DNA from 2 places in the Halobacillus sp. HZG1 genome. Region 1 is predicted to be linked to the other one. Evidence: riboswitches for the same ligand, from Rfam matches in the RefSeq annotation. Region 1 holds a riboswitch; the other holds the start of a gene.
The links. Region 1 has a riboswitch for thiamine pyrophosphate ahead of thiW (energy coupling factor transporter S component ThiW). Riboswitches for the same ligand answer to the same signal wherever they lie in the genome.

Region 1 (6,023 bases):
CGTTACACTTTTCCCATGACGAAAGCTTTTATGGATAAAGGAGTGCTTGTGGAAGAGGCGCATATTGAAGAAGGGCTGATCTTCACTCTCGAACACCATAAGATGGTTGTGGAAGGAGCAGCGGCCACAGGGATTGGCCACTTGCTTCATTGTAATGATCTACAAGGTAAAAATGTTGTTGTCGTCATGACAGGAAACAATATCGATCATCAAGCGGTTACAGATCTTTTGGCTAAATCGTAAGTGGGGGAGGAGTGGAGATGGGGGTTGCCGTGGAGGAAGTCTTAAAACTTTCCGTTCTCGAAAAAGCGAAAGTGCAGACAGAGATGTATCATCGCCAGGTAGACTGGATCTCCGTAATTGAAACACCTGTGGAGAACTTTGTAAGAAACAATGAATTTGTGTTAAGTACAGGGGTTGGGTGCGGAGAAGATGTGCTGGCACTAGAAGAATATGTGAGAGATGTCATCCGTTCGGAAGCATCTGTGCTGGCGTTTGCCACAGGACGGCATCTTTATAAAATCCCGGACCGGGTGTTAAAACTTGCGGAGAAACATGAGTTGATTGTAATGGAAATTCCATGGGAGGTCCGTTTCGGAGATATTTTACAGGACGTTTTACGATTGATTAATGAGGAGAGCCGCCAGGAGCAGCAAAGGACGGAAGAAATTCGCCAAGAGTTGATCAACTGTGTTCTGAACGGAAAAGGGCTGCAGGAGATCACATCCATCATCTATCAGAACACAGGTATTCCAACCGCGATCAGTGACCACAACAAACAAATCCGGGCGAATCAGTATTTTGATCGATATTTCATCGATGTCTTGAATGGACACGAACTGTCGCAGGAAGGCATCCTGGTAGAAACCGAAATGGACAGTGAGCACCCACTCCGCCATTACATTGAAACCTATGAAATCGGTGAACAGAAATGCTACCAGCTTACCATTTTATCGAACTATAAAAAACAAGGATATATTCTCTTTAAGCCGAAGGAAGAAAAGGAGTTAACCTGGGTGAACCTTCATATCCTTGAGCATGCGCTTACCGCATGTGCCTTATATTTCGTAAAAGAGAATGCCATTGAAATGACTGAAATCAGGCTTAAGGACAACTTCCTGCTGGATTTAGCTAAGCGGGAGAGGGAGATGGACAGAGCTCTTTTATCAAAAGCACAGCTGCTTGGTTATGACCTGGAGAAGCCTTATATTTGTCTCGTCGGCCACATCCGGTTCGTTCAGCCGGAGGAGGAGCGCACCTCTTTAACGATGCCTCAGGTCAAGTCGTCATCAATCAACAGTCGGAATTATTACATTCAGAAGGAAGTCACACATGCGGGTGATGCCCTGCATAGGAGGACGATGACCACTTTTGATGAAGGGGAGGTCATCGTTTATTTGGAAACAGACCGGCCGGACTACGGAGAAACCGCGAATCAGTTTCTTGACCTGATTGAGCGGAGACTTCATGAGTTGTTGAAGGGGATTACGATCAGCTGGGGGATCTCCTGCCATAAAGGGGGGTATCAGGTTTTTCATAAAAGCTATGAAGAGGCGGAAACCGCACTGAAAATCGGTCAGCAGCATGAAGAAGGGGAGCGGACGTTTTTCAGTGACACGAGAATGAACCGCCTGCTTATGGCGCTGTCCCACGAAGAAGAAATTGGAGCCATTGTGTCGGATACACTGGAGAAGCTGATTGATTATGATCAGAAGCGGCAGACAGAACTGATTCATACGTTTATGGTCTACAATAAATACAACAGCAATGTCAGCCAGACGGCCCGTGCGCTGAATTTGCACCGCCAATCTTTGCTGCACAGATTGAGAAACATTGAACATTTGACCGGGCTGTCACTTCTCAATGCTGATGACCTCTTTTTGCTAGAGCTCAGCGTAAGGTTATGGCTTTTGAAAAAAGTCGATGCATAGAGCGCTACCTCGCGGTAGCGCTCTATTTTTTATCTTTGACGGTCGTTTTCCATTCGCCCTGATTGGTCCCGCGTCGATCCAGCTCGACGGTCCACTGGTCGGATTCCTTGTCAAAAGAAAGCAGAGAAACAATCAGCACATCGGACTTTTCCGGTTCTTTTTCAGATAATGCAGTAGAAAGAGCTTCAGAAGCTTTTAAGTCTGCTCCCTCTACTTCACTCATTTCAAGCTCCTGGACTTTTTCAGCGGTGGCTTGTTCAGGGTACGATTCAGCGATATCCCCGTCTACCCAGACCTCGACCTGTTTGCCGACCCATAAACCTTTAGGAGCTCCAGACACCCACATGGCCCTTCCTTCCTCCCCTGACCCATCATCCATCGGTGTGACAACAAGGATACTGTCCTCATCCTGATCCATGACAAACCCGCTTATGTCCGGGTCGGGTACTTCTGCTTCCACTTCCTTCTGGTCTACTTCCTCCGTTTCTGACAGCCCACATCCACTAAGGCATAAAGAGAAAACCATGAACATACCAAGCATCCATCTCATTTTCATCATTCACACACTCCTTATCTACTTAATGATGACGTTTGAACGGGAGCAAAAGTTTCACATGACAGAAACATCCAATTTTGTTATGATGAAAATCACCAAGCGAATAAGTTTATGAAACTACTAGGGGAGCCTGAATAGGCTGAGAGGAAAGCGAGCGAGCTTTCTGACTCTTACAAACCTGATCTGGTTAATACCAGCGGAGGGAAGTAGTCTGACGATACGTGTATCGGCTTACTGCATACCAGGCCAGGTCCTCTAAGGATCTGGCTTTTTTATTTGCCTCCATTCTACTCCCGTTCAGAAAGGTGGTGAAATATGAAAAACACAAAGTTACTCACAACGATGGCTGTGCTTGTGGCAATCGGGACGCTCGGGGCGCAATTCCTTTGGTTCCCTGCCGGTATTGCAAAAGCTTATCCTGTCCAGCATGCGGTTAATGTGATTGCGGCGGTGGTGCTTGGCCCCGTGCCGGCGGTCATGATTGCTTTTGTTATCGGGCTTTTACGTTTCTTATTAGGGCTCGGCACCTTTCTTGCTTTCCCAGGTGGGATGTTTGGTGCATTATTGGCAGGGCTTTTTTATCGGATGTTTGAAAGAAAAAGTTCTGCGGTGATTGGTGAAGTGCTCGGCACTGGAGTCATCGGAGCTTTGGCATCTGTCCCGATCGCACACGTCTTAATGGGAAGTTCAGCTGGTGTTTTTGCGTTTGTTCCTTCTTTTGTCGTAAGTAGTCTCTCGGGGGCTTTCATTGCTGCCTTCATTTTATCACGAGTGAAAGTTGAAAACATGATCTTACAACCATAATACACGGAAACTGCTAGGGGCGCGAGTATTCGCTGAGATAAGGAAACATTCCTTGGTCCCTCAATACCTGATCCGGGTCATGCCGGCGGAGGGAAGTAGTAAGAATCCCCTTCTGTCCTCTAGTAGCTTCCAAGAATAATAGGAGGCTCTATCATGTCTTTTTCCAAACAATTAAGAAATGAAAATCAGGATATTTATCAAGAAATCTTCACTCATCCCTTTGTCCAGGGGATCGGGAAAGGAGAGGTCCCGAAAGAAGCGTTGATTCATTATATCAAGGCTGATTATGAATATCTGAATGCTTTTATGCATGTGTATGGAATCGCTATTTCCAAGTCCCCTCGTAGAGAAGACATTCAACTGTTTAATAAGCAAATCGATTTTGTGTTGAACAGCGAGATCCATCCTCATAACAATTTTTGTGAACAGATTGGCGTTTCCTATGAAGAGCTTCAAGGGTATCCGCTGCCGCCGACTGCTGATCACTATATAAAGCATATGCTATTTCATGCCCATAATGGGGGGATCGGTGAAATATTAGCGGCCTTGCTTCCATGCCCGTGGACCTATTATGAAATCGGGGTCGAGCTTAAGAACCACTACCAGCCAGGGGTTGACCATCCTTTTCTCCCTTGGATCGATTTTTATGCCGATGCAGAGGTGAACAGTCTGACGGCGGTGTTATGTGAGCGGCTTGATCAGTATGCTGTACAAGCGTCTGAACCAGAAAAACAGCGGATGAGAGAAGCTTTTCGTAAAAGTTGTCAGCTGGAATATGCTTTTTGGGATATGGCTTACACACAAGAACAATGGCCTTGTGAAAAGGAGGTTGTGAGATGAGACAAGTATCATGTGCGCTGACAATTGCAGGGACTGATCCGAGTGGTGGCGCGGGTATACAGGCAGACTTGAAGACGTTCCAGGAATTGAAGAGTTACGGGATGAGTGTTGTAACTTCAGTCGTTTCCCAAAACACGACAGGTGTGAAGGATGTACATCACCTCCCGGAAAATTTCATTAAGAGTCAGCTGGAAGCTATTTCTGTGGATATGCCTGTTCATGCACTGAAAACTGGGATGATTGCCAATAAGGGGATGATGAGAGTCATCAGTGAATGGTTGGATGAAGTGGCTGCTCCTTACATCATGGACCCTGTCATGGTTGCCCAGAGCGGGGACCCCTTGATTGAAAAAGAAGATCAACGGTATTTAAAAGAATACCTTGTGCCCAGGACATCACTCGTCACTCCGAACATCCCTGAAGCTGAAGTCCTTGTCGGAGGAATAATTAAAACAGAAGCAGATATGAAAGAAGCAGCCGAGATGATTGTGAAAGATTTAGGTGCAGGAGCGTCTCTTGTCAAAGGGGGCCATCTACATGGAAGAGCGGTTGATTTTCTATATGATGGTGGACGTGTCTATGAATTTGAATCTGAACGGATTGATTCTCCGAATACGCATGGCACAGGGTGCACGTATTCAGCAGCCATTACGGCTTACCTGAGCCAGGGACACGCTTTGCCAAAAGCCGTCAAAGAAGCCAAATACTTCGTAACAGAAGCGATTCGCCACTCCTTCGACTTAGGAAAAGGAAGCGGACCGACCAATCATTTTGCTTTACGTGAGGAGGTTTTCAACAAATGGCTGTAAGTGTTATCGAAAGAGTAAGAACACAACGCCCACTGATTCATCACATCACGAATTCAGTGGTAATGAATTTTACAGCGAACGGTCTTTTAGCTTTTGGAGGGTCGCCGATCATGGCCAATGCCACACAGGAAGTGGCGGATGTTACCCGATTGTCTCAAGGACTGTTATTGAATATAGGAACGCTTCATGAAGAACAGGTGAAAGCGATGATCCTTGCTGGTAAAGCTGCAAATGAAATCGGCATTCCTATCGTCTTCGATCCTGTCGGCGCTCCTGCTACTCGGTATCGTTCAGATGCATGTCAGAGGATCTTGCAGGAGGTGAATCCGACAGTTATTAAAGGGAATGCCGGAGAACTTGCCCATCTCATCGGTCTAAATGTGGAAACGCAAGGCGTAGACTCCACAGGAGCAGCTGATTCCGAAGCCATCGTCCGCTTAGTAGCGGAGAAATATCAGACTGGAGCCGTCTGTACAGGAGAAGAGGATGTCGGATGTATGGATGGGGATGTTTTTGTTAATGAAACAGGACACCCTCTCCTTGCTCAAATTACGGGTTCCGGCTGTTTGCTTGGTTCTTTGCTTACAGCAAGCTTAGCGGTAGAAGGCAATCCTAAAGAAAAGGTGCTGGCAACATTAAGCCATTATGGAAGGGCGGCGGAACAAGCAGCAGGGCAACCTGATGTCAAAGGACCAGGGACATTCATACCGCGGTTTGTCGATGCTTTAGCAAAGGGTGAAGAGACATGAAAGCTTCTACCCTTCGAAAATACTTCGTCATGGGCAGCCAAAACTGTGCCAAAGATCCTTTGAGTATTTTGGAAGAAGCGATTGGAGCTGGAATCACGTGCTTTCAATATAGAGAAAAAGGAGAAGGCGCTCTAACTGGAGAGGCGATGTACAGTCTCGGTCATAAGCTGCGCCAACGTTGTGCTGAAGCGGGTATTTTATTTATCGTCAACGATGACATCGAACTTTTTGATGTGCTTCAAGCTGATGGAATACACGTGGGGCAGAGTGATCGAAGTGTGAAAGAAATTCGTTCAAAATATCCTAATACAATCATAGGGTTATCGGTATCCGA
Region 2 (6,023 bases), on a different contig from region 1:
GCAGAAGAATACGAAGAAGATTTGGATGAAGGGAAAGTTCTCCTGATTGTTACGAACCCTTCAAAAGCAGAAACCTTATTATAATAAGAAGAATACAAAAGGAGCGCACATTCCGTGCGCTCCTTTCTTATATCAATAGGTTGTGAACCAGGTCCATTTTTGCAGATAATAGGTGGCATAGCGAATGAAAGTCAAGTTATCCTGATACTCTTTGTAGTCCGCCGTGTAGTGTCCCTCTTCATTGTTCCAAATCCGAGTGAAGTAGTCATTCACTTCCGTAAACACCTGTTCTTCCCCATTTCCTTTGATGACAACATCGGCTTCCAAGTTTAAGTTTGAGAGGTTACGGCGTGTGTAGTTCGCCGATCCAGCGATGATGACATCTTCTTCAGGATGGTCAATATACAGCATCTTCGTATGATATTGCTCGATATTGACATCATACCATCGCAGATGGATGTTTTCGTTCCCCAGGCGTTTTAATTCAGCAGCAACCGGTAAATTAGGAATGCCCGTCTTCTCGTGACCAAATGCTTTTTTGTTAGGGTCCATCACAATGTTTACCGTAGCCCCACGGTTGGCTGCATCATCAAGCGAGCTCGTAATTTTTTTATCAGCCAAATAGTACATTCCGAGCCATACGGTGTCCCCTTCACCAGCAGCCGACAATTCATCAAGAATGGATCTGTAAATTTTCCCTTCCGTCACAAATTGGGTCGTCAGAGGACCTTCCTGCTCTTCCCAAGTGCGATCTTCATAGTCAGGAAAATCAGCTTCTCCTGAATAGTTGACGACCGCTTCTTCCGCTTCTAATATATCTTTGATGATCGGCCCCGTCATCTTGAACGCCACGTTTTCATGATATCCACTCGCATCATGAGGATTGGCAGTCGAGACAATCGCAGATTTCTCCGTGACCAGGACTTTCCTGTGATTCGCCTTGATGTTCAGCAGTTTCATGTAGGACCTCAAGGTCACATCCGGAGCTTCTTTGGCCATCGGATTACTGATCCAGCCGTTTTCTCCGGTGCCCATCCAGGAAAACAACAGCCGCCAGACGCTGGAGTATAAAGGATTCGAGTCTCTCAATTTATTCAAGTTGGTCAAAACAACATCCACACCGCCATCTTCCAGGCGCTTGATCGTCTCAGACTCATACGATCCATACACGGTGTTGATCTGATCGGTTATGAAAACCACCTTCAAATCAGGGACTTCCTCTTTTCGTTTTAATATGGCGTCAACCAGGTTGCTGGAGATGTCAGGAAACTCGTTTTTTCCATTTGTGTAGCCATTGAATAGAAACATATCGGCCACAATAAAGTCTTCCGCCTCCCCTATCGTCCGGTTGATCTCTTCAAAAACCTGAAGATCATGCACCGTCTTCCCTGCTTCGTCTTCATATGTTAAATCACGGAAAAACTCGATATTTTCCATCTGATGCTTCTCTCCTTCATAAGAGATCCCCTCAGGAAGAGCTTTCCATGAAGTATGATAAGCAATGGTAACACTTAAAACAGCGATAATAGCGACAATGATCCAAAACCATTTACTTTTTCCAATCCGCTTCAAACGGTCCATTATGTAGCCTCCTCAACTAGAGTGCTTATTCTATTTTCACTATAATGCCCTGTCTCAAACCTTAATAGAAGAAAAAAAATAAAAACATAATATATTGAACGATATGGCAGGGTCGTGGAAGAGTATAATATTAATTCTGCCCACTGGGCATTCAGAAAGTGAAAGCTTGATACCCACTCTAGATGGAAGAGTGGTGGACACTCCATCTCGGTATAGGGGTTCGTTTCTCCCCTTATATGAAATGCGGTGGTTGGGAAGCTGCGAGACTCCCGTGGGAGAAGGAGATAGACGAGATTCCGCAGGACGTAGTGAGAGGAAGCTCGGCGCTCCCCACAGGAAAGCGATTTGCTTTCATGCCACCCCTAGCGCTTAACCAGGCAACGAACCCTGGAGACATCTCGAAACTGAGTCATCAAGAAAAGGCGGCGTTTGTGGACATTCATAGAAGGAAGAGCTATTAAAAATCCCCCGTCCGATGTCAGAACATCGGACGGGGGATTTAATTTAATGGCTTAATAGTTTTGGCCGTTTTACAAATAGGAGACTGACGACGATACTGCTTAAGATAAACGCCGGGAGCATGTACCCACCATTATAGATGAGGGAATACAACCAGACAGGCTGTCCCTCAGGGGCGAATTCGCCGTAAAAGACGATTCCTGCAAAAAAGTGTCCGAAAAAGCGGAGCACGCTTCCAATCAGGCAGCCGACAACAATCCATCCGATCAATCGACGGGACTCTTTCGATTGGATCGCCTTCCAGAGCGGTTTCGCTACCAACCCGGCCGCTCCGATTACTGCAAAGGCGACGATATAGTCGAGGAACGCCTGAAGTAGTGTCATAATATAGGCGCCGGTCATAATTTGATAGATTCCTAACAGAAGACCGGTGGTGACGCCCCCTTTCAAGCCCCAGCGGAAAGCCATAATGAATACAGGGACCATGGCAAAGGAAACCGAACCTCCCTGCGCCCACAGTTTAAATGATAAAAACGGGATGATATCCAACAATAATGCGAGTGCTGAAAAAATCGCAACTTCTACGAGAAATAAAACGCGACGATTTCTCATTTCAACATTCCTCCTAAAAAAAGACACAAAAAAAGCAACGCCAAATAGGGAAGCTTCCTGATGGAGGAGTCCCAATTCTGCATTGCACCATCAAAAAAGCCGCCATCCCTACGCCAGTGCTAACTGACAGGTTCGAAGGGTCAGAACGAAATGTTCACTCTCAGCCGGAGGCTCCCCTTGAAGGCTTTATACCGTTTACTTTTCTTGTTTTGTCTCTATTATAATAAACTTTTTACTAGATTACAAAACCTTTTGTATTTCCCGGGCAATCACTTCGTATTCGTGTACATTTGGAAAAATTCCAAGGTACGCTCAATGATCATATCCTTGTCATGATCAAGGGTCGCTACATGATAACTATTCTCCAGATGGATAATCTCCTTGTGTTCAGAAAACACCGATTCGAAAATGACTTCCGAGTTATGCGGAGGTACAACGTGATCCTCATCCGATACGAAAATCATGATCGGGCAGTGGATTTCATCCAGTCTATCCTTGACCATGCCCATCAATTCAACCAGCTCTCCGATCGATTTCACTGGCGTGCGGTCATACGCAAGTTCGACCGTCTCTGGATCTTTGATATCGGAACCGATCGCATCTAAAAAGCGTTCATCCGAACCCTGGCTGCTTTCCAGTGCCGGGATATCGATGGCCGCATTGATTGGAATGACTCCCTCAATGTCCCGATACTGACTCGCCATATACAACGCAAGCGTCCCACCCATCGATAAACCGACGACAAATATTTTGGAACACCTGTCTTTTAACCAGGAATAAGCTTCTTCCACTGATTGCACCCAGTCCATATGTGAGGTGGATTCCATATCCTCAGGACTTGTTCCATGACCCTTTAATCTCGGACAATAAACGGTGTAACCAGCTCTGGCATAGGCTTCAGCTAAAGGCTGCATACTTTGTGTCGTTCCTGTAAACCCATGAGAGATGAGGATACCGACTTCATTACCCTCGAAGCGCATCTCCTCTGCTCCATGCATCACGTTTTCCATTCAATCCCACTCCTTTGGCTTTCTCTTTTCCAAGTATTTTTTGTAACACGGTATTCTCCAACCACTTCCAAGGAAGCAAGCGCTTGAACCACACATTCGCTCTCACACCGGCACCGATGGGATAGCGGAGTTTCACCAGGGTTTCTTTTTCCATCAATCCCGTCATCAAATCTGATACATCCTGAGGATTGCCATGGGATTCACTGTTCAACGCATTCCACAACCCTTTTATGTATTCGGCATAAGGAGACTCAGGGTCCTGGGCGGCTTCCGGCATAACAAGACCGGACGACCAAATATTGGTCTGATAAGAGCCAGGCTCAATCAGAGCGACATCAATTCCGAATGGTTTCACTTCGAAACGGAGACTTTCAGATAAGCCTTCCAAGGCGTGTTTGGATGAGACATAAGCGGATAAGCCTGGAAAGCCGATCAACCCGCTCACACTGCTGACATTCAAAATCTTCCCACTACCCTGGGCACGCATCAGGGGAAGAACTGCTTTCGTAACGGCAATCACACCAAAAACATTGGTATCAAATTGTTTCCGGTACGTTTCAAGCGGCACCTGTTCAAGAAATCCACCTACCGCATAACCGGCGTTATTCACAAGCACGTCCAAGCGATCCAGCGTATTCACTTTTTCTGAAAATCGCGCGATCGATTGTTCATCCGTCACATCCAATGACCACACTTCAATGCGGTCACGGACCTCCTCGTCCAATGTTTCGTACGCTACGGCTTTTTCTATATTTCTCATCGTGGCAATGACACGAAAACCTTTTTCTGCACATTTCACAGCTGTATGGAAACCGAATCCACTGGATGCTCCTGTAATGAGTACGGTTTGTTTCATGATCTGACTCCCCCTTGTGCTAGTCGTTACCCCATATCATTCGATGTCACACCCTTATTCTCCTCTTTCCATAAAACATGCACAGGTGATCCCGTAACAATTCCGATACATATTGTATGGTTTTAGGCATATTAATGATAGAATGGTAAAGGTTATCGACCGAAATAAATTTAAATAGAAAGGAAGTTTCATAATTTATGAGTACGAACATGAAGCTTCAGGCGCTTACCCCTTCTTACGATCCATGGGAAGCGTATATGGACGTGGAAGAACACGGAAAAATGACCTTATCGAACATTGAATTTACGACCACAACTCTTTGCAACATGCGTTGTGAGCACTGCGCGGTCGGATATACGTTAGGTGCGAAGGATCCGGAAGCTTTGCCGATGGACTTGCTCCGGAAACGGCTTGATGAAATTCCTCACCTGCGTACACTGAGCATTACGGGCGGAGAGCCGATGATGTCGAAGAAATCGGTGGAAAATTATGTGGTGCCCCTCTTGAAATACGCCCATGAGCGCGGCGTGCGCACGCAAATCAATTCCAACTTGACGCTTCCTTATGAGCGTTACATCCCGATCATTCCTTACTTGGACGTTTTACATATATCCCACAACTGGGGAACGATTGAGGAATTCATTCATACCGGATTCGCCAGGATGGAACGAAAACCATCGGAAGAAAACCGGAAGAAATTTTTTGACCGGATGGTGGAAAATTCGCAGCGGCTTTCTGAAGAAGGGGTCATGGTTTCAGCTGAAACGATGCTGAATCGCCGTACGTTCCCATATCTTGAGTCCATTCACGATCATGTCAAAGAAATGAAGTGTGCCCGCCACGAGATTCACCCGATGTATCCCGTGGATTTCGCCAGCAGTTTAGAGACATTAAGTCTTGAACAAATGCGCGAAGGCATCAATCGTCTTCTTGATCATCGTAATGACGATATGTGGATGTTATTCGGGACGCTGCCCTACTATCCATGCAGCTCTTCCCAAGACGACCTCGATATGCTGAAGCGTCTTTACAGCGAAAAGAATGTGACGGTGAGAAACGATCCAGACGGACGTTCCCGCTTGAACGTGAACATTTTCTCAGGGGATATTATCGTGACAGACTTCGGTGACGAGCCAGGGCTTGGGAACATTCAAGACACCAATCTTTCCGATGCCTATGAGAACTGGCTTTCTACGAATACAGCGAAGAGCTTGAACTGCCATTGTCCGGCCGTGAAATGCCTCGGTCCGAACGTGCTGGTGAAGAACACGTATTATGAAGGTGTCGACTTCCAAAAACGAAAAACGAACATTACGTTGTAAGTCAGAAAGGAGACATCAATGCCTATCGTTACTTACGCAGAAAAAACCATTGCTTATACAGTAGAAAAGCAGGACGTCTCTTTTATTAAAATCTACCTCGATGATTTGAATGGAGTAAAAGTGACCGTCTCCCCTCATAAAGAAGAGGCAAAAATTCAGGCTTTTGTTGAAAAGAAAGCGGAC

Region 2: another riboswitch for thiamine pyrophosphate. It lies ahead of thiT (energy-coupled thiamine transporter ThiT); the one in region 1 lies ahead of thiW (energy coupling factor transporter S component ThiW).

What each region holds. Positions count from the first base shown of each region.
Region 1 is NZ_JAYLVQ010000031.1:10,068-16,090, forward strand. It holds gene VKA52_RS04235 (threonine/serine dehydratase) at 1-243, shown strand, start outside; gene VKA52_RS04240 (PucR family transcriptional regulator) at 261-1,931, shown strand; gene VKA52_RS04245 (DUF3221 domain-containing protein) at 1,954-2,487, opposite strand; TPP riboswitch at 2,600-2,709, shown strand; gene thiW (energy coupling factor transporter S component ThiW) at 2,803-3,291, shown strand; TPP riboswitch at 3,297-3,402, shown strand; gene tenA (thiaminase II) at 3,445-4,131, shown strand; gene thiD (bifunctional hydroxymethylpyrimidine kinase/phosphomethylpyrimidine kinase) at 4,128-4,940, shown strand; gene thiM (hydroxyethylthiazole kinase) at 4,931-5,689, shown strand; gene thiE (thiamine phosphate synthase) at 5,686-6,023, shown strand, end outside.
Region 2 is NZ_JAYLVQ010000042.1:14,866-20,888, forward strand. It holds gene VKA52_RS06210 (general stress protein) at 1-84, shown strand, start outside; gene VKA52_RS06215 (phospholipase D family protein) at 133-1,581, opposite strand; gene VKA52_RS06220 (hypothetical protein) at 1,764-2,042, shown strand; gene thiT (energy-coupled thiamine transporter ThiT) at 2,086-2,652, opposite strand; TPP riboswitch at 2,741-2,840, opposite strand; gene VKA52_RS06230 (alpha/beta hydrolase) at 2,922-3,662, opposite strand; gene VKA52_RS06235 (SDR family oxidoreductase) at 3,616-4,521, opposite strand; gene yfkAB (radical SAM/CxCxxxxC motif protein YfkAB) at 4,716-5,840, shown strand; gene VKA52_RS06245 (YgjP-like metallopeptidase domain-containing protein) at 5,859-6,023, shown strand, end outside.